3 linked regions of the Azospirillum sp. TSH100 genome follow. The protein of the gene in region 3 interacts with the protein of the main gene of each other region in a pairwise test. Links are inferred from orthologs where the notes say so. Each region holds a gene or a part of one and is shown on either strand. Other genes may lie near its edges. The genes, in order: dnaE, dnaQ and E6C72_RS02950.

Region 1 (8,010 bases), on a different replicon or contig from region 3:
ACCCCGATTCCGGCCAGGACACCGCCGATCCAGGGCAGCAGCGGCACGAAATCGTTGGAGTCCGGCTCCATACTGGTCAGCCCGATCCAGCGCAGCCATGGGCTGTCGAACGGCGCAAAGCCCTGCGTCGTCCCGACCAGAACCGCCGCGGCCGCCACCGCCAGCGTCACCGGGGCGGGCAGGCGGACGAAGGCGAGGCCGATGACGCTCGCCACCGCGATGTGGTGCAGCACGCCGAAGAAGATCGGGCTGTCGGGGAACAGGGCATAGGAGGCCGCCGACACCGCCGCGGCCCCCGCCGCCACCCGCCCCAGCCGGCGCAGGAAGCGCCCCGGATGGAAGCCGTCGCGGGTCGCCAGCACCAGCCCGATGCCGGCCAGCAGCAGGAAGCTCGACAGGATCACCGTGCGGGCGGCCAGCCACAGCGGGTCGCCCAGCAGATCGAAGCCGGCAAGGCCGAAATAGGTGGCGTCCCAGCTGGCGTGATAGGCCGCCATCGCCAGCAGAGCGAGCCCGCGCGCCACGTCGATCGCCGGGCGTCGTGAGGTCCGCGCGAGGCCCTGTTCCGGCGTGATGCCGATTGCGCTCATGATCCGCTCATCCCCACCCCGAAAATCCACCCCTCCTGCCGCCTTGCGGTGTCGTCAAGCCCCGGCGGCGCCCAGATGCGCGGGGTGCCGGCGAGCCAGCGCAGGCCGGCGGCCGACACCAGCGCGTCGCTGTCATGGTCGCTGACCGGCCCCGCCACCTTCAACGGTTGCGAGCCCAGCCGGCGCAGCGCCTCGTCCATCTCGGCGCCGTCACGGATCTTGCGCTGGCCGATGCCGGTGTGCTTCAGGAACAGGCGGGGGTAGATCTCCACCATCACGCTGCGGCCCGGCGCCGGTTCCTCGAACGGCCAGACCGCCAGCCGGCCGGGCAGGGCGACGCGCAGGGCGCGCAGCACCCGCATGCCGGCCAGCGCCCCCTTCCCGACCTGTCTTGACCCGATCAGCTTGTAGGGGCTCTGCGGATGGCCCAGCCCGTCGGCACGGCAGGCCCATTCGGTGGCGCGGTGCGGATCCTCGTACCAGTCCGGCTGCGGCCCGCCATGCCAGAAGCCAACCCCGTGGAGCGGATGGCTGGCGAAGGGGCCGCCGCCGAAGTCGGGCTCCGCGGCGCAGACCTCCTCCACTGCGTCCCACAGGTCGAAGACGGTCGCCTCCCGGCCGGCAAATCCGAGCGCCGCCACCGCGAAAGGCAGGGAGAAGGCGCAGTCGATGCCGACCAATGTTGGTCCGACCGGGGCCGGTTCGCGCGCCAGTTCCGCGCGCAGCCAGTCGAACACCGCCGTCCGTGACCACCAGCCGCCCGGTCCCTCCACCAGCCGGGGAGGGGTATCGCCCGTCCCGCACTCCGCCACCGCGATGCCGGCGTAACGCTTGCCGCGGGCCCCGGACCAGTCGATGGCGATGAAGCGCCCGAAGGCGGGCACCGCCGCTTTGCTCACAGCTCCGCCACCTCCACCACACCCGGCACCGCCTTCAGGGCGGAGCGGCTCTGGGCGGTGATGGTGTAGCTGCCGGGCAGCTCGATCTCGATCTCCTTCAGCGGATCGACCTCCACCAGCACGTTGATGCGGCTCTTGCCGCGCGACAGCCGGTCGAGCGTGGCGCGCAGATGCTCGATCGGGCCGGGGTCGCGCAGGACGACGCGCAGGCCTGCGCTGACCGAGGCGACGGCCTCCTCCAGCGGCCTGATCTCCTGGCAGGTCAGGCGGACCTCTTCGCCGTTCAGCTGGGCGTCCACCGTCATCAGCACCGGGCGGCCGGGCTCCAGCAGGTCGCGGTTGGCGGCCAGCACCTCGGAGAACAGCGTCACCTCATAGCCGCCGGTGGCGTCCGACAGCTCGACGAAGGCGAAGCGGTTGCCGGACTTGGCGGTCTTCTCCTTCTTCGACACCACGATGCCGGCCATCTTGTAGCGGGTGGAACCGCCCTTCGCGATGGCGGTCTGGAGTTCGGCCGAGCGCACCACCTTCATGCGGCCGAGCGGGCCGGAATAGGCGTCGAGCGGGTGGGCCGACAGGTAGAAGCCGATGGCGCCGAACTCGTGCTTCAGCTTCTCCAGCGGTTCCCAGTCCTTGACCTTGGGCATCTCGGGTTCGGGCAGTCCCCCGCCCCCGCCGCCAAAGAGGTTGCCGATGCCGCTGTCGCGCTCCGCCGCCTCCGCCTGGGCATAGCGGATGATGGTCTCCAGCGCGGCATGGACCTGGGCGCGGTTGGGGTTCAGCCCGTCGAAGGCGCCGGCGCAGGCGAGATTCTCCAACTGGCGCTTGTTGATGGTCTTCAGATCCAGGCGGCGGGCGAAGTCGAACAGGCTCTTGAACGGGCCGTTCTTCCGCCGCTCCTCGACCACCGCCTTCATGGCGGGCAGGCCGACGCCCTTGACGGCGGCCAGCGCGTAGCGCACCGCCTTGGTCCCGTCGGCCAGCTGCTCCACCCCGAAGATGGAGTCGGACCTGTTGATGTCCGGCGTCAGCAGCCTGATGCGCAGGCGGGCGAGTTCCTGGCGGAAGACGTTCAGCTTGTCGGTGTTGCCGAGGTCGAGCGTCATCGACGCCGCCATGAACTCCACCGGGTGGTTCGCCTTCAGATAGGCGGTGTGGTAGGCGACCAGGGCATAGGCGGCGGCGTGGCTCTTGTTGAAGCCGTAGCCGGCGAACTTCATGACCTGATCGAAGATCATGCTGGCCAGATCGGCCTTGACGCCGCGCGCCTCGGCGCCGTCGCAGAAGATCTTGCGCTGGTTGTCCATCTCCTCCTTGATCTTCTTGCCCATGGCGCGGCGCAGAAGATCGGCGCCGCCCAGCGAATAGCCGGACAGCACCTGGGCGATCTGCATGACCTGTTCCTGGTAGATCATGATCCCGAAGGTCTCCTTCAGGATGCCTTCCAGGCTGTCATGCATGTAGTCGGCTTTTTCCTCGCCGTTCTTCACCCGGATGTATTTCGGGATGTTGTCCATCGGGCCGGGACGGTAGAGCGACACCAGCGCGATGATGTCCTCCAGCCGGTTCGGCTTCAGCCGGCGCAGCACGTCGCGCATGCCCGAGCTTTCCAGCTGGAACACGCCGGTCGCCTCGGCGCGGCTGAGCAGCTGGTAGCTCTTCTCGTCGTCGAGCGGGACGGTGGTCAGGTCCGGCTTCTCGGGGATCAGGTCGACCGCCGTCTTCAGCACGGTCAGCGTCTTCAATCCCAGGAAGTCGAACTTCACCAGACCGGCCTGTTCGACATATTTCATGTTGAACTGGGTGACCGGCATGTCGGAGCGCGGGTCGCGGTAGAGCGGCACCAGCTCCTGCAAGGGGCGGTCGCCGATCACCACGCCGGCGGCATGGGTCGAGGCGTGGCGGTAGAGGCCCTCCAGCTTCAGCGCGATGTCGATCAGGTGACGCACGGTCTCGTCGCCGTCGCGCGCCTGCCGCAGCATCTCCTCGCTGTCCAGCGCCTGCTGCAAGGTCACCGGATTGGCCGGGTTGTTCGGCACCATCTTGCAGATCTTGTCGACCTGCCCGTAGGGCATCTGCAGGACGCGGCCGACGTCGCGCAGCACGGCGCGCGCCTGGAGCTTACCGAAGGTGATGATCTGGGCGACGCGGTCGTAGCCGTACTTGTTCTGGACGTAGCGGATGACCTCTTCGCGGCGATCCTGGCAGAAGTCGATGTCGAAGTCGGGCATCGACACGCGTTCGGGGTTCAGGAAGCGCTCGAACAGCAGGCCGAAGCGCAGCGGGTCGAGGTCGGTGATGGTCAGCGCCCAGGCGACGACGGAGCCGGCGCCCGATCCGCGGCCCGGACCGACGGGGATATCGTGGTTCTTCGCCCATTTGATGAAGTCCGACACGATCAGGAAGTAGCCGGGGAACTTCATCTTGACGATGACGTCCAGCTCGAACTCCAGCCGCTCGAAATAGGTCTTGCGGGTCTCCGCCCGCTGCTCCGGCGTCATCTCCGGGGTGTAGACGACCTTCTCCAGCCGCTCTTCCAGGCCGGCGCGCGACTGGGCGCGCAGCTCGTCGTCCTCGGTCCGGCCGCCTTCGCAGGCGAACGGCGGCAGGATCGGCTTGATCGGCTTCAGCAGGAAGGAGCAGCGCCGGGCGATGGCGACGGTGTTGTCCAGCGCCTCCGGCAGGTCGGCGAACAGCAGCCGCATCTCCTCCGCCGACTTGAAGCGGTGGTCCGGGGTCAGGCGGCGGCGGTCCTCCTGGCTGAGATAGGCGCCCTCGGCGATGCAGAGCAGCGCGTCGTGCGCCTCGTACATGTCCTCGGTGGCGAAATAGCAGTCGTTGGTGGCGACCAGCGGCAGGTCGTGCGCGTAGGCGAGGTCGATCAGCGCCGGCTCGACGGCGTTCTCCACCGTGGCGAAATGGCCGCGCCCGCCCTCGTGCCGCTGCAATTCGACATAGAGGCGGCCGGGGAACAGCCGTTTCAGCCGCTCCAGAACGTCGAGCGCCAGATCCTTCTGCCCCTCGTGCAGGAGCCGGCCGAGGGAGCCGGCGGGGCCGCCGGTGAGCGCGATCAGCCCGGCGGAGCGCCCCTCCAGCGCGTCGAGCGTCACCTGCGGGCCGGCCAGCGGGTCCGATTCCAGGAAGGCCTTGGACACCAGCGCGGTCAGGTTGCGGTAGCCCTCCTCGTTCTGGCAGAGCAGGACGAGCTGGTCGGGAGTGGCCGCCGCCTTGCCGGGCAGGCCCGGCTTCGTCTGGGCCGGGCCGACGCGGGTGATGCCCAGCACGGTGCCGATGATCGGCTGCACGCCGGCATCGGATGCCGCCAGCGCGAATTCCAGCGCGCCGAACAGGTTGCCGGTGTCGGTGACCGCGACGGCCGGCATCTGCTGCTTCAGGCAGAGCTTGACCAGCTCCTTCACCTTGATCGCACCTTCCGACAGCGAATAGGCGGAATGGACGCGCAGGTGGATGAAGTCGGCGTGGGGCATGGCAACCGGGGGTCTCGCTGCGACAGGGCCCCTGGTTCTAGCACAGCCGGGACGGTTCCCGCGACGGTCGCGCGGGGGCATGCGAACGTGGTATGGAAGTCGCCGCATCACGTTCAGGGATGGGGAGGACGCCGCGATGGATCGGCCGCACCTTGCACCCGTCGTCCGACTGCGGCCGGCCCTGCGGGGCCGCCGTGACGTCCGGGCGGCGACGCCTTTGGCCCTTCTGGCATGCTTGGCGCTGGCGCTGTCCGCCTGCGAGACCGTGCCGCCGCCGCCGGCCGCAGCCCCATCCGCGGCCGCTCTGCCGGATGGGCCGGTCAGGCCCTTCAGCTCCGGCAAGGGTTGGACCGTCACCATCCACACGCCCCCGGGCGACAAGAGCTTCTGCGTCGCCGAACGCGGAATCGCGGTCGGGCAGAACGCCGCGCCGCGCCTGACCTTCCGCACCGCCGCCGCCGAATCCGGTTTCATCCTGTCCGGCTTCACCCCGTCGGACAGCGGGGCGACGGTGAAGCCCGGCGAACGCTATGACCTGACCGTCACCTCCGACCTGGGCTCGCGCCTGTCCCTGAGCGCCCGCGGGCTGCCCAACGGCAGCCTCTATGTCGCGGTGCCGACCAAGGGGTATCTGGAGGAGATGGAGCCGCTGGCCCGCGCCCACCGCGTCAGCTTCCGCAGCAGCGGCCTGGGGGAGATCGGCACGATGCTGCTGTCGGGATCGTCCTGGGCGATCAACGCATCGGACGAATGCCGGATCCTGCACGCGGAGTCGTGACCGGCGGATGCGCGGCCACGCGTCTATCGAAGGGAGGAACAGGACGATGAAGAGAGCTTTCGTCGCTGCGGTGGCTTTGGCCGCCGTGCTGACCCAGCCGCTGGCGGCCCGACCGGCGGCGGCGCAGGAGGCGGTCGTGCCCGTCGGCGATGCCGAGGCGCTGTTCACCAGCCCCGACCCGGCCCTGAACGCCAACAAGCAGGTGGTTTACGGCATCATCCGCGATCTGCTGGAGGCGGGGCATTGGGAGATGGCCGACCGCTATCTCAGCGAGGACTACATCCAGCACAATCCCAACGCCGCCAGTGGCCGGGCCGCCGTGGTGGAGTATTTCACCAAGGTGCGTCAGGTGAAGCCGCAGCCGATCCCCGCCAAGCTGAAGACGCCGATCGTCAGCGTGACGGCCGAGGGCGATCTGGTCGTCGTCGCCTATCCCCGTCAGGTCACGGATCCCAAGCATCCGGCCGGCGGCTACAGCACCACCTGGTTCGACATGTGGCGGATCCGGGACGGCAAGGCGGTCGAACATTGGGATCCGGCCCTGTTGCCATAGGCCGTGCCGGTCGTCGCGCGGCTGCCCTGCGGCCGGCGCAGGGTCGATGGATTGACCCTTCCATCGGCCAGCCGTTAGCCTTCCGATCATGCGCGCTTCCCACATTCTGCTCGCCGTGGCGGTCGCCGCGGTCTGGGGCTTCAACTTCGTCGCGATCAAGGTCGGATTGCGCGATTTCCCGCCGCTGCTCTTCTCCTGCCTGCGCTTCGCGCTGGCGGCGCTGCCGGTGGTGGTGCTGGGCTGGGGCAAGGGGCCGCCGGTGCCCTGGCGCTATGTGGTCGGCATCGGCGTGATGCTGGGCGTGGTCAAGTTCCCGCTGCTGTTCCTCGGCATCGATGTCGGCATGCCGGCCGGGCTGGCTTCGCTGGTGTTGCAGGCGCAGGCCTTCTTCACCGCCATCTTCGCCGCCTTCATGCTGGGCGACCGGCCGGGGCCGCGGCAGGTCGGCGGCATGGCGGTGGCCTTCGCCGGCGTCGGGCTGATCGCGCTGGAGATGCCGGCCGGCGATTCGCTGCTCGGCCTCGGCCTGACGCTCGCGGCGGCGGCGGCCTGGGGCGTGTCGAACATCGTGATGAAGCAGGCCAAGGCGCCCGACCTGTTCAGCCTGATGGTCTGGGTCAGCCTGATCCCGCCCTTGCCGCTGCTGGCGATGTCGCTGGCGCTGGAAGGGCCGGACCGCATCGTCCACGCCTTCACCACCCTGACCTTCGTCGGGGGCGGCTCGCTGGTCTACATCGCGGCGGCGGCGACGCTGTTCGGCTTCGCCGCCTGGGGCTTCCTGATGCGGCATTATCCGGCGAGCCTCGTCGCCCCCTTCTCGCTGCTCGTCCCCATCTTCGGGATGAGTTCCAGTGCGTTGCTGCTGGGCGAGACCTTCACCGCGGCGAAGCTGGCCGGCGGGCTCCTGGTCTTCGCCGGGCTGGCCCTGTCGGTGCTGAAACTGCCGGCTCCGGCCCGCGCGCGGGCCTGACGGCACCGGCATTGGTCAAGGTCCTATTGACCTCGATGAGCTTGACGAGGCGCTATGCCGTCCGGATCATTCCGGCCGATCAGTGCGTCACTAAACCATAGGCAGGCCTTGCTCTCTTCCGACAGGACCGCGCAGCCGGACGGCGGGATGCCGACTCCGCCGATCCGGCATTGGCTGGCCCATCTGCGCGCCAGCCGGCCTCTGCGCGTCCTGCTTCTGATCGGCGGGCTGTCGGTCGGCGTGCTGCTGGCGGCGACGATCCATTACATCGACAGCATGCGCGACCGCGAGCTGGAGGGGGCGGAGCGCGAGCTGTCCACCCTGAACCTGTCGCTCGCCGAACAGACCGCCAGCGCGACGCAGAGCGTCGATCTGGTGCTGACCACCATCATCGAGCAGCTGAAGTCGGACGGCATCGACACGCCGGAGGAGTATGTCCGCCGGCTGGGCGGACGCGACACCCACCAGATGCTGCGGGCGCGCATCACCGGCCTGCCGCAGCTGGACGCGGTGACGATGATCGCGGCGGACGGGCATCTGATCAACTTCTCGCGCTATTACCCGATACCGGCGGTCAACGTCTCCGACCGGGATTATTTCGCCTATCTGCGCGACCACGACACCACCGACCCCTACATCAGCGAGCCGGTGCAGAACCGCGGCAACGGCAGCTGGACCGTCTATCTCGCCCGCCGGGTCAGCGGGCGGGACGGCAGATTCGTCGGGCTGGTG
Region 2 (6,945 bases), 310 kb from region 3 along the record:
ATCGCCGGCACCTATGCCCAGGAGCCGGACAAGGTCGGCAAGAATGTCGACGCGCTGAAATCGGCGCTCGCCGGGATGGGGGAGAACCGGTCGGCCGGCGCGGTCGATGCCGGGGTGTTGGATCAGGTGGCGCAACGGTTGCTGCGTGAGGTCGATCCGATCCATGGCGGCATCGGCAACGCACCGAAATTCCCGCAGGTGCCGCTGTTCGAACTGCTGTGGCGGGCGTGGCAGCGCACCGGGCGCGAGCCGTTCCGCGAAGCGGTGACCCATACGCTGGCCAACATGGCGCAGGGCGGCATCTACGACCATCTCGGCGGCGGCTTCGCCCGCTACTCGGTCGATGAACGCTGGCTGGTGCCGCATTTCGAGAAGATGCTCTACGACAATGCCGAACTGCTCGACCTGATGACTCTGGTCTGGCAGGAGACGCGCGATCCGCTGCTGGAGACGCGCATCCGCGAGACGGTCGGCTGGCTGCTGCGCGAGATGATCGCCGACGGCGGTGGTTTCGCCGCGACGCTCGACGCCGACAGCGAAGGCGAAGAAGGGCTCTTTTACATCTGGAAGGAGGAGGAGGTCGACCGGTTGCTGACCCCGGCTTTGGATGCCGACGGGTTGGCGACGTTTAAGCGCGTTTACGAGGTGATTCCCCAGGGCAATTGGGAAGGCGTCACCATCCTCAACCGCCTGGGCGGTCTGACCCTGGCAGACGCGGCCATCGAAGCGACGCTTGCCAAGGGCCGGGAGATCCTGCTGCGGGCGCGGGCGAAACGGGTGCGGCCGGGCTGGGACGACAAGGTGCTGGCCGACTGGAACGGCCTGATGATCGCAGCACTGACCCATGCCGCCCTGGCCCTGAATGAGCCGGAATGGCTGGACGCCGCCGGCCGCGCCTTCGCCTTTGTCCGCGACCGTATGGACATGGACGGACGGCTCTGCCACAGCTGGCGGCACGGGCAGGGCAAGCATGCCGGCATGCTCGATGACTATGCCCACATGGCGCGCGCGGCCCTGGCGCTGCATGAGGCGACCGGCGATCCAGCGGCTCTCGATCAGGCTAAGACCTGGGTGGCGACGCTCGACGCCCATTTCTGGGATGCCACCAACGGTGGCTATTTCTTCACCGCCGACGATGCCGAGGGGCTGATCGTCCGGACCAAGACGGCCTATGACAACGCCACGCCCAGCGGCAACGGCACCATGCTGGCGGTGCTGACCACGCTGTTCCAGCGCACCGGCGAGGAGGCGTATCGCGACCGCGCCGAAGCACTCGCGGCCGCCTTCTCCGGCGAGTTGACACGCAACTTCTTCCCGCTGCCGACCTTCCTGAACGCGGTGGAATTGATGACGGCGCCGGTGCAGATCGTCATCGTCGGACCGCCCAAGGCAGCGGAGACGGAAGCGCTGCGCCGGACGGTGCTGGAGCACTCGCTACCCAATCGCATCCTGACCGTGCTGACACCAGGAGCGGATTTGCCTGCCGCTCATCCGGCACAGGGGAAAGGGATGCGCGACGGGGCGGCAACCGCCTATGTCTGCCGCGGCATGACCTGTTCGGCCCCGGTGACGGCGACCGCGGATCTGGCTGTGCTTCTGGCCAAGAAAAACTAGGTTTGGGAAAAGCTGAGCTTTTGGGGAGAAAACCATGGCGTGCCTTTCCATCGACAGCCCGCTCGGTCCCCTGATGCTGACCGGGGACGGATCCGCCCTGACCTCGGTTGGCTGGGGCCGCTTCAAACGGGACGATCCGGATGCGCTGCTGGTCGAGACTGCGGGCCAGCTTGAGGCTTATTTCATGGGACGGCTCCAGCGCTTCGACCTGCCGCTGAAGCCGGCGGGCACCGCGTTCCGGCAAAGCGTGTGGGAGGCGATGCTGGCGATCCCCTATGGCGGCACCGCCACCTATGGCGGGATCGCGAAGATGCTGGGCAGCGGGCCGCGCGCGGTCGGCGGCGCCTGCGGCGCCAACCCGATCCCGATCATCATTCCCTGTCACCGGGTGCTGGCGAGCGGCGGAGCGCCCGGAGGCTATTCCGGCCATGGCGGGCTCGACACCAAGGCGTGGCTGCTGGCGCTGGAGCGCCGGCATGCCGGCATAAGCCAGGGCAACGGTGCAGCAGCCGAGCAGTTCGCGCTGCTCTGAGGCCCGAGCGACAGTCAACGATCAACGACAAGGGAAACCAACCACCATGGTTCACGCGATCCGCATCCATGAGCACGGCGGGCCGGAGGTTCTGCGCTGGGACGAGATCGAGGTGGGAGAGCCCGGTCCGGGACAGGTGCGCATCCGCCAGACCGCGGTCGGGCTGAACTACATCGACACCTATCACCGCTCCGGCGCCTACAAGCTGCCGGATCTGCCGGCGGTGATCGGCATGGCCGGCACCGGCGTGGTCGAGGCGCTGGGCCCGGACGTCACCACGCTGAAGGCCGGTGACCGCGTCGGCTATGCCATGTCGATCGGCGCCTATGCCGAGAGCCGGCTGATCGCCGCCGACCGGCTGGTGCCGCTGCCGAGCTGGCTCGACGAGCAGGCGACGGCGGCCACGCTGCTCCAAGGATTGACCGCACAGTATCTGCTGCGCAGCACCTATGTCGTGCAGCCCGGCGACACCATCCTGGTCCAGGCCGCCGCCGGTGGGGTTGGGCTGCTGCTGTGCTCCTGGGCGTGGCATCTCGGCGCCATCGTGATCGGCACCGTCGGGTCGGAGGAGAAGGCCGAGTTGGCCAAGGCCCATGGCTGCCATCACACCATCGACTACACCCGCGAGGACTTCGTCGCACGGGTGAAGGAGTTGACGGACGGGCAGGGCGTGCCGGTGGTCTATGACGGCGTCGGCAAGACGACCTTCCTGAAGGGGCTGGACTGTCTGCGACCGCGCGGACTGATGGTGCTGTTCGGTGCCGCCTCGGGCGCGCCGGCACCGCTGGATCTGGGGGTGCTGGCGGCGAGGGGGTCGCTCTATGTGACCCGGCCGACGCTGGCAACCTACACCGCCAAGCGGGAAGATCTGATGGCCTCGGCCGCCGATCTGTTCGACGCGGTGAAGAATGGCGGCGTGACCTTCACGGTCAACCAACGCTTTGCGTTGAAGGACACCGCCGATGCGCACCGGGCGCTGGAATCACGGGCGACGACCGGGTCGACGGTGCTCGTGCCCTAGAACTTTGGATTGGGGGCGGAGTGCCGGATCCGTCCCCCTTACTCCACCGCCCAAAGCGGGTTCTTGATCTTCTTCAGCATCTCCGCATGCGCCGCAGCTTCTTCGTCGCTGACGGCGAAGACGCGGGCTTCCCGGAAGGGGCGGTCGATCCGGACCGGGCCCGTGGGGCCGCTCTTCGCCGTCGGGCCGCCGGCAAAGGACAGGCCGGTCTGCCGGCCGCCCAGCAGCTCCAGATAGACCTCGGCCAACAGCTGCGCGTCGAGCAGCGCGCCGTGCAGGGTGCGGTTGGAGTTGTCGACGCCGAAGCGTTTGCACAGCGCATCCAGGGTGGCAGGCGAACCGGGGAACTTCTGCCGGGCCATCAGCAGCGTGTCGATGGCGCGGTCCTTCGGCATCACCGGATAGCCGGCGATCTTCAGCTCCCAGTTCAGGAAGTGCATGTCGAAGGCGGCGTTGTGGATCACCAACGGTGCGTCGCCGATGAAAGCGACGAAGTCCCCGGCAATGTCGTTGAACAGCGGCTTGTCGGCCAGGAACTCGCTGCTCAGACCGTGGACGGCGAAGGCTTCCGGCGGCATGTCGCGTTCGGGGTTGAGATAGACGTGAAAGCGTTCGCCGGTGGCGAGGTGGTTGACCAGCTCGATGCAGCCGATCTCGACCAGCCGGTGACCCTCCTCCGGCTTGAAGCCAGTGGTTTCAGTGTCGAGAACGATTTCACGCATGATGGATCTGCCCTGGTTGATAGCCGCGCGGCGGCCAATGCCTGCCCGGCCGCCGCACCACGTCCCGCACAATGCCCTGAAGCGCCCGCCGCGTCACCAGCCGACCGGCGCCGGTCGGCACGACATAGTCGGCGCGCCGCCGCTTCTCCGGATCCGGCATCTGGCGGGCGAGGATGCCGGCGAACTTCTCCGCCGTCATGCCCGGCCGGGCCAGCACACGGGCGCGCTGGACGGCGAAGGGAGCCGAGACGACGATGGTCGCATCGACCCGCCGCTGGCCATTGGTCTCGAACAGCAAGGGGATGTCCAGCACGGCAATCCTGGCGCCACAGCGGGCGGCACGGACAAGAAAGTCGCGCTGTGCCGCCTGGACCATCGGGTGCAGGATCGCTTCCAGGCGTTTCAGCGCATCCGGGTCACGAAACACCGCAGCACCCAGCGCCGGCCGGCTGACCACCCCGTCGACCACCACCCCGGGGAAAGCTGCGTCGATCGCCGGCACCGCCCGGCCGCCGCGGGCGAGCAGCCCATGGACCACCGCGTCGGAATCGCATACCGGAGCACCCATCGCCTGCAGCATGCGGGCGGCGGTGCTCTTGCCCATGCCGATGGAGCCGGTCAGGCCCAGCACGATCATGGCCCGCGCCTCAACCTTCCAGGACGTAACGGGTCAATTCCGGCGTCACCTGCGGTTCGATCCCGAACCAGGCCTTGAAGCCCGGACGGGCCTGATGCAGCAACATGCCGATGCCGCCGGCCACCGGATTGCCGCGCGTCCTCGCTTCGGCGAGCAGCGGGGTTTCCAACGGCACATAGACGATGTCGTTGACCACCGCCGAGACGGGCAGGGCGCGCAGGCTGAGGTCCAGCGCCGGCTGTCCGGCCATGCCCTGGGTGGTGGTGTTGACCAGCAGGGACACACCGTCCAGGGCGGTTTCACGTGAAACCCAATCGACCACCGTCACGCCGCTGCTCAGCCCATCGCCATTCAGACCGACCGCAGCCAGATCCGCCGCCAGCTCCTCGGCACGGGCACGGGTGCGGTTGACCAGTCTGACCTCCGGCGCGCCGGCGTCGAGCAGGGCGACCACCACGGCGCGGGCGGCGCCGCCGGCCCCGATCACCACCGCCGGGCCACGCTCCGCCGTCCAGTCAGGCTGCTCAGCACGCAGATTCTCGATGAAGCCGAAGCCGTCGGTGTTGCCACCCACCAGCGCGCCGTCATCCGCCACCACGATCGTGTTGACCGCCCCCATGCGCCGCGCCGTTTCGTCCAGCCGATCGACGGTGCGGAAGGCGATCTCCTTCAGCGGGACGGTGACGTTGCAGCCACGGAAGCCCAGGGCGGGCAGGGCGCGGATCGCCTGTTCGGCACAGTCCGGCGCCACTGCCAGCGGCACATAGGCGCCATCGATCCCATACTGCCGCAGCCAGAAGCCATGCAGCCGGGGGGAACGCGAATGGCCGATCGGCCAACCCATCACACCGGCAATTTTAGCCTTCCCGCTGATAAAATGCAGCGCCGTCATTCCTTGCCCACCCCATGCACGCGCAGAAACCCGAGCAGCGGCAGAAGCGGCAGCCCGAGGATGGTGAAGAAGTCGCCCTCGACCCGCTGGAACAGCTGCGCCCCCAGCCCTTCCAGCTGATAGGCGCCGACCGAGTGCAGCACGTCGTTGCCGACGCGATCGAGATACTCGTCGAGAAAGGCTTCGGAGAAGTTGCGCATGGTCAGCCGGGCGCTGTCGACCTTATGCCAGATCCGCTCACCGTCGCGCACCACCACGGCACAGCTGACCAGCCGGTGCGTCTTACCGCGCAGATCGAGCAGCTGGGCGCGCGCCGCGGAGCGGTCGGCCGGCTTGTCGAACCAGCGCCCCTCGCAGTCCAGCATCTGGTCGGCGCCGATCACCAGCGCGCCGGGATGGCGGCGGGTGATGCGCTGCGCCTTCAACTCGGCCAAGGCCTCGGCGACGATGTCGGCGGAGACACCCTCGGCCCGGCCGGCAGCCTTCACCTCGTCCTCGTCGACCAGCGGCTTGTCGAGGATGGCGTTGATGCCGGCCTGCTCCAGCATCGCCGCCCGCGTGCGCGAACCGGACGCCAAAACCAGTTGGGGCACCAGAAGCGGCGCGCTCACGTCTTCTTTCCTTCCGGACTGAATTTGGCGCTCTGGCGGCGGGCGAGCAGCATCATGATCTCGGCCGCCGTCTCTTCGATGGAGCGGCGGGTGACGTCGATCACCGGCCAGCCGCGCCGGCTGAACAGGCGACGCGCCTCCTGAACCTCCGAGCGCACCACCTCGGGATCGGCATAACTGGAGCCTTCGCCCTGGTTCAGCAGCTTCAGCCGGTTGCGGCGGATCTGCACCAGCCGGTCGGGATCCTTGGTCAACCCGACGATCAGCGGCCGGGTCAGCAGATCCAGCTCCGCCGGCAGCGGGCTGCCGGGCACCAGCGGGATGTTGGCCGCCTTGATGCCGCGGTTGGCCAGATAGATGCAGGTCGGCGTCTTGGAACTGCGCGACACGCCGATCAGCACCACGTCGGCCTCATGCAGGTCCCAGTTCGACTGGCCGTCGTCATGGGACAGGGCGAAGTCGACGGCGTCGATGCGGCTGAAATACTCGGCGTCCAGCACATGCTGGCGGCCGGGCTGACGCTGCGATTCCACGCCCAGGAAGGCGGCGAGCGCGTTGATGAGCGGATCGAGCACGGGAATGCAGGGCACCTGCATTTCGCGGCAGAAATCCTGGAGCCGGCGGCGCAGCGTCTCGTCGACCAGCGTGAACATCACCAGCCCGTGATTGTCCCGGATTCCCTCCAGCACGAGGTCGAGCTGGCGGTCGGTCCGCACCAGATTCCAGAAATGCTCGATCGGCCGCACATCGTCGAACTGGATGACGCAGGCGCGCGCCACGCTGTTGATGGTCTCGCCCGTCGCATCGGACACGAGATGTAGGTGGAACTCTTTCATCCGTCCCCAACATTCTGTGGAGAACCCGGCCCAGATCTGTGGACAACCGGATCCGCCTGCGTTTCATCCCGGCTGGGGGA
Region 3 (6,967 bases):
CTGGCGCGGACGCCGGCCGGGGCCCGGCGCCGCGCCCGCTTCGCGGCGCTGAAGCGGGGCAAACGGGTCTGGTTCGGCTTCAACGAGCGGCAGAGCCACCGGCTGGTCGATCTGGAGGAGTGCCCGGTCCTGGCGCCCCGCCTGTTCGCGTTGGTGGAGCCTCTGCGGACCCTGCTGAACGGCCTGCTGCCGGACGGCGGCGATGCCGACGTCGTGCTGACCGATCTGGAGGGCGGGGTGGACCTGCTGCTGGTCGGGCCGCGTAGCCTGGACCGTGCGGCGCGCGAGGCGCTGGTCGGGTTCGAGCCGCAGCGCGTCGCCCGCATCAATTGGCAGCCGACCGACCGCGCGGCAGCGGAGCCGGTGGCGAACCGACGGCCGGCCTTCATCCGTTTCGCAGGCGTTCCGATCCAGCCGCCGCCCGGCGCCTTCCTCCAGGCGAGTGCCGAGGGTGAGGCGGCCCTGGTCGCCGCGGTGCGTGACGGGGTGGGGCAGGCCGCCCGCATCGCCGACCTGTTCGCCGGCATCGGCACCTTTTCCATTCCGCTTGCGCAACAGGCTGCGGTCCATGCGGTCGAAGGCGACGAGGCGGCGGTGGCGGCGCTTGGCCGTTCGGTGCAGGGGCTGCGGCTGACGGCGGAGCGGCGCGACCTGTTCGAGAACCCGCTGAGCGCCAGGGAACTCAATCGTTACGATGCCGTGGTGTTCGATCCGCCGCGCGCCGGTGCGGCGGCCCAGGCGGGAACGCTCGCCGGAGCCAAGGTGCCGCGGGTGGTGGGGGTGTCCTGCAACCCCGCCAGCTTCGCCCGCGACGCGCGGGTTCTGGTGGATGGCGGCTATCGTCTGGTGAAGGTCTGGCCGGTCGACCAGTTCCTGTGGTCGGCCCATGTGGAACTGGTCGGGCTGTTCGAGCGGTAAAGGACTACAAAGACGTGGATTACAGCGGCCGCCGTGCCTTCAGCGCGGCGGTCAGCGTGCCGTCGTCGAGATAGTCCAGTTCGCCGCCGACCGGGACGCCATGGGCGAGGCGGGAGACAGACACGTCGGAGTCGGTCAGGCGGTCGGTCACCACATGGGCGGTGGTCTGGCCGTCGACGGTGGCGTTCAGCGCCAGGATGATCTCGCGCACCGCCGGGTCCTTGGCACGCTCGGCGAGGCCGGCGATGTTCAGATCGTCGGGACCGACGCCCTGCAAGGCCGAAAGCAGGCCGCCCAGCACATGATAGGTGCCGCGGAAGGCGCGGGTGCGCTCCAGCGCCCACAGGTCGCCGGCATCCTCCACCACGCAGATGACCGACCGGTCGCGCGTGGGGTCGGAGCAGACGGTGCAGGGATCCCGGCTGTCCAGATTGCCGCAGACGGAGCAGGCGCGGATCGATTCGCCGGCCGCCGCCATCGCTTCCGACAGGGGCACCAGCAGGCTGTCCCGCCGCTTCATCAGATGCAGCGCCGCCCGCCGCGCCGACCGGGGACCTAGCCCCGGCAGCTTGGACAGCAGCTGGATCAGGCGTTCGATTTCAGGTCCGATCATCGATGTGCAAATCCGCCTCTCCCCTCCGGGGAGAGGGGATTCTCACAAAAGACTATTGGATCAGAACGGCAGCTTGATGCCCGGCGGCAGCTTGAGGCCGCCCATCATCTTCGAGGTCTCCTCGGCGACGTGCTGCTCGACCTTCTTCTTGGCGTCGTTGAAGGCGGCGACGATCAGGTCCTCCAGAACCTCGACGTCCTCGGGATCGACGACGGACTTGTCGAGCTTGACCTTCTTCATCTCGCTCTTGCCGTTGACGGTCACGACGACCATGCCGGCGGCGCTCTGGCCGGTCACTTCGACCTGCTCCAGGCTCGCCTGCATTTCCTGCATCTTGGCCTGCATCTGCTGGGCCTGCTTCATCATGTTGCCGATATTCTTCATCGGTCAGTACTCTCCTTCGTCGTCGAGGGGGTAATACACCCCATCGTCCTGCTGCTGAACCATGAAATCGGGTGTCTCGCCGTCATCCGCAACCGCCGCACTCTCCGCCGCGGCAACTTCGGCGAGGTCGCGGACGTCGATGATCTTCGCTCCGCTGAAGGCGTCGAGCACGGCGCGCACCACCGGGTTGGCCTCCGCCTCGGCCCAGGCGCGGTTCTTTTCGGCCTGATCCTGCTCGGCCAGCGTCGGCTGCGCCGGGCCGTCCGACAGCGCGACGATCCAGCGCTGGCCGGTCCATTCGGTCAGGAACTGCCCGACCTTGGCCGGCAGGGTCGGCGGGGCGGCCGGGCGGAGCTTCAGCTCCAGCCGGCCCGGCTCCATGCGGACCAGCTGCACCGTCTCCATCAGATAGCCGTAGAGCGCGCCCTCGCGCTGCTCGGAGAACAGCTGCACCAGCGCACGGAAGTCGTGCGGCATCGGCGACAGTTCTTCTCCGGCCGCAATGGGGGCCGGAGTGGCCATGGGGGCGGGTGCCGCCTGCGCCACCGGAGCGCTCTGCGGCTGGGCGGAGCCCATGGAGCGGGCGACGGCGTGGGTCGCCATGGAGGAAGGTTGGGTGGCGACGGCAACCGGTCCGCCATTGCCGCCGGGACCACGGCCCATCGGGGCGCCGGCTCCACCGGAGGCCTGTTGGGCCTGGAACTGGCGGATCAGCTCGCCCGGGGTCGGCAGGTCGGCGGCGTAGGACAGGCGGACGATCACCATCTCCAGCGCCTGCTGCGGCACCGGGGCGGCCTGCACCTCGTTCAGCCCCTTCAACAGCAATTGCCAGGCACGGGTCAGCGCCGGCATGCCGAGCTTGGTCGACAGCGAGGCGCCGCGCGTGCGCTCGGCTTCCGGCAGGGAGGGGTCGTTGGCGCTGTCCGGCACCACCTTCAGGCGGGTCAGATTGTGGACGAGGTCGAGCAGATCCTGGAGGATCACCACCGGATCGGCGCCGACGCGGTGCAGGTCGGCCAGGATGTCCATCGCCTCGGCCGGCTTGGCGGAGACGGCGGCCTCGAACAGGTCGATGACGCGGGTGCGGTCGGCCAGTCCCAGCATGTCGCGCACCTGCTGCGCGGTGACGGTGCCGGCGGCGAGTGCTATGGCCTGATCGAGCAGCGACAGACCGTCGCGCACCGACCCGTCGGCGGCCCGCGCGATCAGCGAGGCGGCGTCGCCCTCGATGTCGGCGCCTTCCAGGGCGGTGACGCGGGTGAAATGTTCCTTCAACACCTGGGCGTCGACGCGGCGCAGGTCGAAACGCTGGCAGCGCGACAGCACCGTCACCGGCACCTTGCGGATTTCTGTGGTGGCGAAGACGAACTTCACATGGCTCGGCGGTTCCTCCAGCGTCTTCAGGAGCGCGTTGAACGCGCTCTTGGAGAGCATGTGGACCTCGTCGATGATGTAGAGCTTGTAGCGGGCCGAAACGGGCGCGTAGCGCACGCCGTCGATGATCTCGCGGATGTCGTCGACGCCGGTGTGGCTGGCGGCGTCCATCTCCATCACGTCGACGTGGCGGTCTTCCGCGATGGCGCGGCAATTGTCGCAGACGCCGCAGGGGCTGACCGTCGGCCCGCCGGTGCCGTCCGGGCCGGTGCAGTTCAGCGCGCGGGCGATGATGCGGGCGGTGGTGGTCTTGCCGACGCCGCGCACGCCGGTCAGCATGAAGGCCTGGGCGATGCGGCCGGACTGGATGGCGTTGGTCAGGGTGCGGACCAGCGCGTCCTGGCCGATCAACTCGTCGAAGGTCTTCGGCCGGTATTTGCGCGCCAGCACCCGGTAAGCCTGCCCGGTGGCGGGAGCGGAGGCGGCGGTGATTTCGGCTGTGGTATCGGTCACGCGGCTGGCCTGTCGAAACGACGGGAGGGGAATTTCGGGCCGCAGGATAGCGTCCCGGCACCGCGCTGTCGCCGTCTGTTTCGTGCTGGCAATTTTTGCAGAGGGTGGGAGACTGGACGAACGACCCGAGCCGTAACTCGTTGCGGCTGCTTCCTTCCGGACCTGACCGGGTTGGCGAGGGACTCGTCCGACGCCAGTCTCCCGCCGCTGTTATGGGCATTCGCGCGGCGGGATGCAAGGGGAAACGGGTCGTGGGTCAGGGCAGCGTGGCGGATTATGGGCAATTATTTTTCGGACTGTAATTTATGGTTCCAGCCATAATCGGTCATAAAGGGGGTTGTGGAAGCCTTTGTCCTCCCACGGGCGGCCAGGACCAATGAAAAAGGGGGATGCCGCGGCACCCCCCCCCTTCTCGACTGCGTGGGATCAAACGCCCCTTACTTCTTCAGCGCCGCCACACCCGGCAGCTCCTTGCCTTCCAGCCATTCCAGGAAGGCGCCGCCGGCGGCGGACACGTAGGTGAACTTGTCCTCGGCCCCGGCATGGGCCAGCGCCGCCACGGTGTCGCCGCCGCCGGCGACCGACAGCAGGCCGCCGGCCTCGGTGCGGGCCGCCACCAGACCGGCCACCCCGTTGGTGCCGGCGTCGAAGGGCTGGATCTCGAAGGCGCCGAGCGGACCATTCCAGACGATGGTCTTGGCGCCCTGGAGCTTCACGCCCAGGAACTCGACGGTCGCCGGGCCGATGTCCAGCGCCATCTCGTCGGCGCCGATGGCGTCGAAGGCGACGACGCGGTTGGCGGCACCGGCCTTGAACTCCTTGGCGACGACGAAGTCCTTCGGCAGCAGGATCTCGCAGTTTGCGTCCTTGGCGGTCGCCATGATGGCGCGGGCCTGGTCGGCCATGTCCTTCTCGCACAGCGAGGCGCCGACGTCGGTGCCCTGGGCGAACAGGAAGGTGTTGGCCATGCCGCCGCCCAGCACCAGCAGGTCCACCTTGCGGACCATGTTGCCGAGCAACTCCAGCTTGGTGGAGATCTTCGCACCGCCGACGACGGCGGCGACCGGGCGCTCCGGCTTCTCCAGCGCCAGCGTCAGGGCCTTCAGCTCGGCTTCCATCAGGCGGCCGGCGGCGTTCGGCAGCAGGCGGGCGACGCCCTCGGTCGAGGCATGGGCGCGGTGGGCGGCGGAGAAGGCGTCGTTGACGTAGAGGTCGCCCAACGCGGCCATCTCCTTGGCGAAAGCCGGGTCGTTCTTTTCCTCTTCGGCGTGGAAGCGGGTGTTCTCCAGCAGGACGATGGCGCCGTCATGCACCTTGGCGATGGCCTCCTTGGCCTTGTCGCCGACGCAATCCTCGGCGAAGGCGACCTTCTGGCCGACGGCGGCGCTGAGAGCGTCCAGCACGTTGCGCAAGGAGTTCTTGGCGTCCGGACCGTTCTTCGGGCGACCGAAATGCGACAGGACCACGACCTTGGCGCCCTTGGAGGACAGCTCCTTCAGGGTGGGGGCGAGGCGGTCGATGCGGGTGGTGTCGGACACCTTGCCGTCCTGCATCGGAACGTTCAGGTCGGCGCGGACCAGCACCGTCTTGCCGCTGACCTCAAGGTCGTCGATCGTGTTGAAATCGGTCATCGTCACACTTCCCCAATTATGGCCGGTCCCATCGGAACAGGCCGTTTCAGTTTGCGGGAACCCAACCACAGGCCTGCACGCTTTGCAACGCCCCAGGGGTGGGGTGAAATGGGGCATAATGACCCTGCAACCACCTGTACGAAGCCATGGTCCGGCTGCTCCGGAACGGATCGGGATGCAGGGCATGGGGGCACTGCAACCGCAGGCTCCTGCAACATTTCGGTAACTTGACCCTGTCCATGGGCTGTGCAAACACCCAACTGTAGGCCATTGGGCCGCAAAACGGGGGTTGAAGCGCAGGCGATGGCTGAGGCCGAGATCAACCGCGAGACGGAATTGAAGCTGGCGGCGAAGCCGGAAGACTTCGACAGGCTGCGCGCCGCTTCCGCCATCGCAGACCGGGCCACCGGCCCGGCGGCGACACGGACCCTGGAAAGCACCTATTACGACACCGAGGACCGCCGGCTCGCCGCGCGCAAGGTGACGCTGCGGGTGCGCAAGACCGGCGACGGCTTCGTCCAGACGGTCAAGTCGGCCCCGGACGAGGACGGTCTCGGGCGCGGCGAATGGGAATGCGCGGTGACCTCCGCCGTTCCCGACCTGACGCTGATCGCCGATGCCGAAGCCATCGAGTTGCTGGGCTCGCTCAGTGACTCGGACCTGCGGCCGGTCTTCACCTCCATCGTCGAACGCACCACCCAGGACGTGAGGCTGGGCGACGGCGACGACGCCACCGTGATCGAGATCGCTTTCGACCGTGGCCGGATCGAGCTGCCGGACGGGCAGTCGCGCGACCTGTGCGAGGTCGAACTTGAACTCAAGAGCGGCATGCCCGCCGCGCTCTACGATCTGGCGCAGGAACTGGCGCAGGCCGCACCGCTGCGGCTGGAGATGCGGACCAAGGCGGAACGCGGCCACGCGTTGGCCAGCGGCTTGGCCGAAAAGGCCCTGAAGGCGGAAAAGCTGTTGCTCGACCCCGAAACCACGGTCGAGGGTGCGGTGGGTCGGATCGTGCGCGCCTGCATCGCCCATATGGTGGCGAACGAGGCGGTGACTCTGGCCGGCGAGGATCCGGAGGGCGTCCACCAGATGCGCGTGGCGCTGCGCCGGCTGCGCTCGGCCACCGCGCTGTTCCGGCCCTTCATTCCGGCCACGCAATATCTGTGGCTGGTCGGCGAGATCAAATGGCTGGCCGGCAGCCTGGGGCCGGCGCGTGACTGGGACGTGTTCGGCGAGGAGCTGCTGGCACCGGTGCGCGACGCCTTCCACAAGGCCGACGGGCATGGCCGTTCGGCGGTCGAGGATCTCGACGCGCTGGCGGCGGCGGCCGAGGCCAAGCGGCTGCGCGCCTATGAGGGCGTGCGCGAGGCGATCCGGTCGGACCGTTACACCGCCTTCCTGCTGGGCGTCGGCAGCTGGGTGGAGAAGCGCGGCTGGCGCGACCAGCCGGTCAGCGAGGAATCGGTGCGGCTGTTCCAGCCGGTGATCGGGCTGGCCGACCATCTGCTGAACAAGCGCCACAAGAAGGCCAAGC

Evidence for each region.
Region 1: the proteins of E6C72_RS02950 (region 3) and dnaE interact in binary tests that used the Escherichia coli proteins (3 or more experiments, as listed by UniProt). The link is inferred for Azospirillum sp. TSH100 from one-to-one orthologs.
Region 2: the proteins of E6C72_RS02950 (region 3) and dnaQ interact in binary tests that used the Escherichia coli proteins (3 or more experiments, as listed by UniProt). The link is inferred for Azospirillum sp. TSH100 from one-to-one orthologs.

What each region holds. Positions count from the first base shown.
Region 1 is NZ_CP039638.1:503,526-511,535, reverse strand. The notes cover bases 1,286-5,306. They hold dnaE (DNA polymerase III subunit alpha), read right to left. Parts: upstream 4,978-5,306; coding sequence 1,486-4,977; downstream 1,286-1,485. Other genes in these bases: E6C72_RS27720 (hypothetical protein), read left to right, coding at 5,114-5,306; E6C72_RS27730 (hypothetical protein), read right to left, coding at 1,286-1,489. Outside these bases: E6C72_RS27735 (DUF1624 domain-containing protein), read right to left, coding at 1-590; more of E6C72_RS27730, read right to left, coding at 587-1,285; more of E6C72_RS27720, read left to right, coding at 5,307-5,755; E6C72_RS27715 (nuclear transport factor 2 family protein), read left to right, coding at 5,802-6,308; E6C72_RS27710 (EamA family transporter), read left to right, coding at 6,397-7,278; E6C72_RS27705 (hybrid sensor histidine kinase/response regulator), read left to right, coding at 7,426-8,010. UniProt on the Escherichia coli protein: DNA polymerase III is a complex, multichain enzyme responsible for most of the replicative synthesis in bacteria. This DNA polymerase also exhibits 3' to 5' exonuclease activity. The alpha chain is the DNA polymerase catalytic subunit.
Region 2 is NZ_CP039634.1:919,927-926,871, reverse strand. Bases 2,048-5,003 are described here. They hold dnaQ (DNA polymerase III subunit epsilon), read right to left. Parts: upstream 3,890-5,003; coding sequence 3,206-3,889; downstream 2,048-3,205. Other genes in these bases: E6C72_RS04440 (shikimate dehydrogenase), read right to left, coding at 4,537-5,003; coaE (dephospho-CoA kinase), read right to left, coding at 3,882-4,526; E6C72_RS04455 (quinone oxidoreductase), read left to right, coding at 2,193-3,167; E6C72_RS04460 (methylated-DNA--[protein]-cysteine S-methyltransferase), read left to right, coding at 2,048-2,146. Outside these bases: E6C72_RS04465 (thioredoxin domain-containing protein), read left to right, coding at 1-1,614; more of E6C72_RS04460, read left to right, coding at 1,649-2,047; more of E6C72_RS04440, read right to left, coding at 5,004-5,418; E6C72_RS04435 (nucleoside triphosphate pyrophosphatase), read right to left, coding at 5,415-6,029; E6C72_RS04430 (pyruvate, water dikinase regulatory protein), read right to left, coding at 6,026-6,865. UniProt on the Escherichia coli protein: DNA polymerase III is a complex, multichain enzyme responsible for most of the replicative synthesis in bacteria. The epsilon subunit contain the editing function and is a proofreading 3'-5' exonuclease.
Region 3 is NZ_CP039634.1:610,302-617,268, reverse strand. Bases 1,361-4,338 are described here. They hold E6C72_RS02950 (DNA polymerase III subunit gamma/tau), read right to left. Parts: upstream 3,803-4,338; coding sequence 1,919-3,802; downstream 1,361-1,918. Other genes in these bases: pgk (phosphoglycerate kinase), read right to left, coding at 4,240-4,338; E6C72_RS02955 (YbaB/EbfC family nucleoid-associated protein), read right to left, coding at 1,592-1,915; recR (recombination mediator RecR), read right to left, coding at 1,361-1,531. In the rest of the region: E6C72_RS02965 (class I SAM-dependent RNA methyltransferase), read left to right, coding at 1-918; more of recR, read right to left, coding at 938-1,360; more of pgk, read right to left, coding at 4,339-5,433; E6C72_RS02935 (CYTH and CHAD domain-containing protein), read left to right, coding at 5,737-6,967. UniProt on the Escherichia coli protein: Part of the beta sliding clamp loading complex, which hydrolyzes ATP to load the beta clamp onto primed DNA to form the DNA replication pre-initiation complex.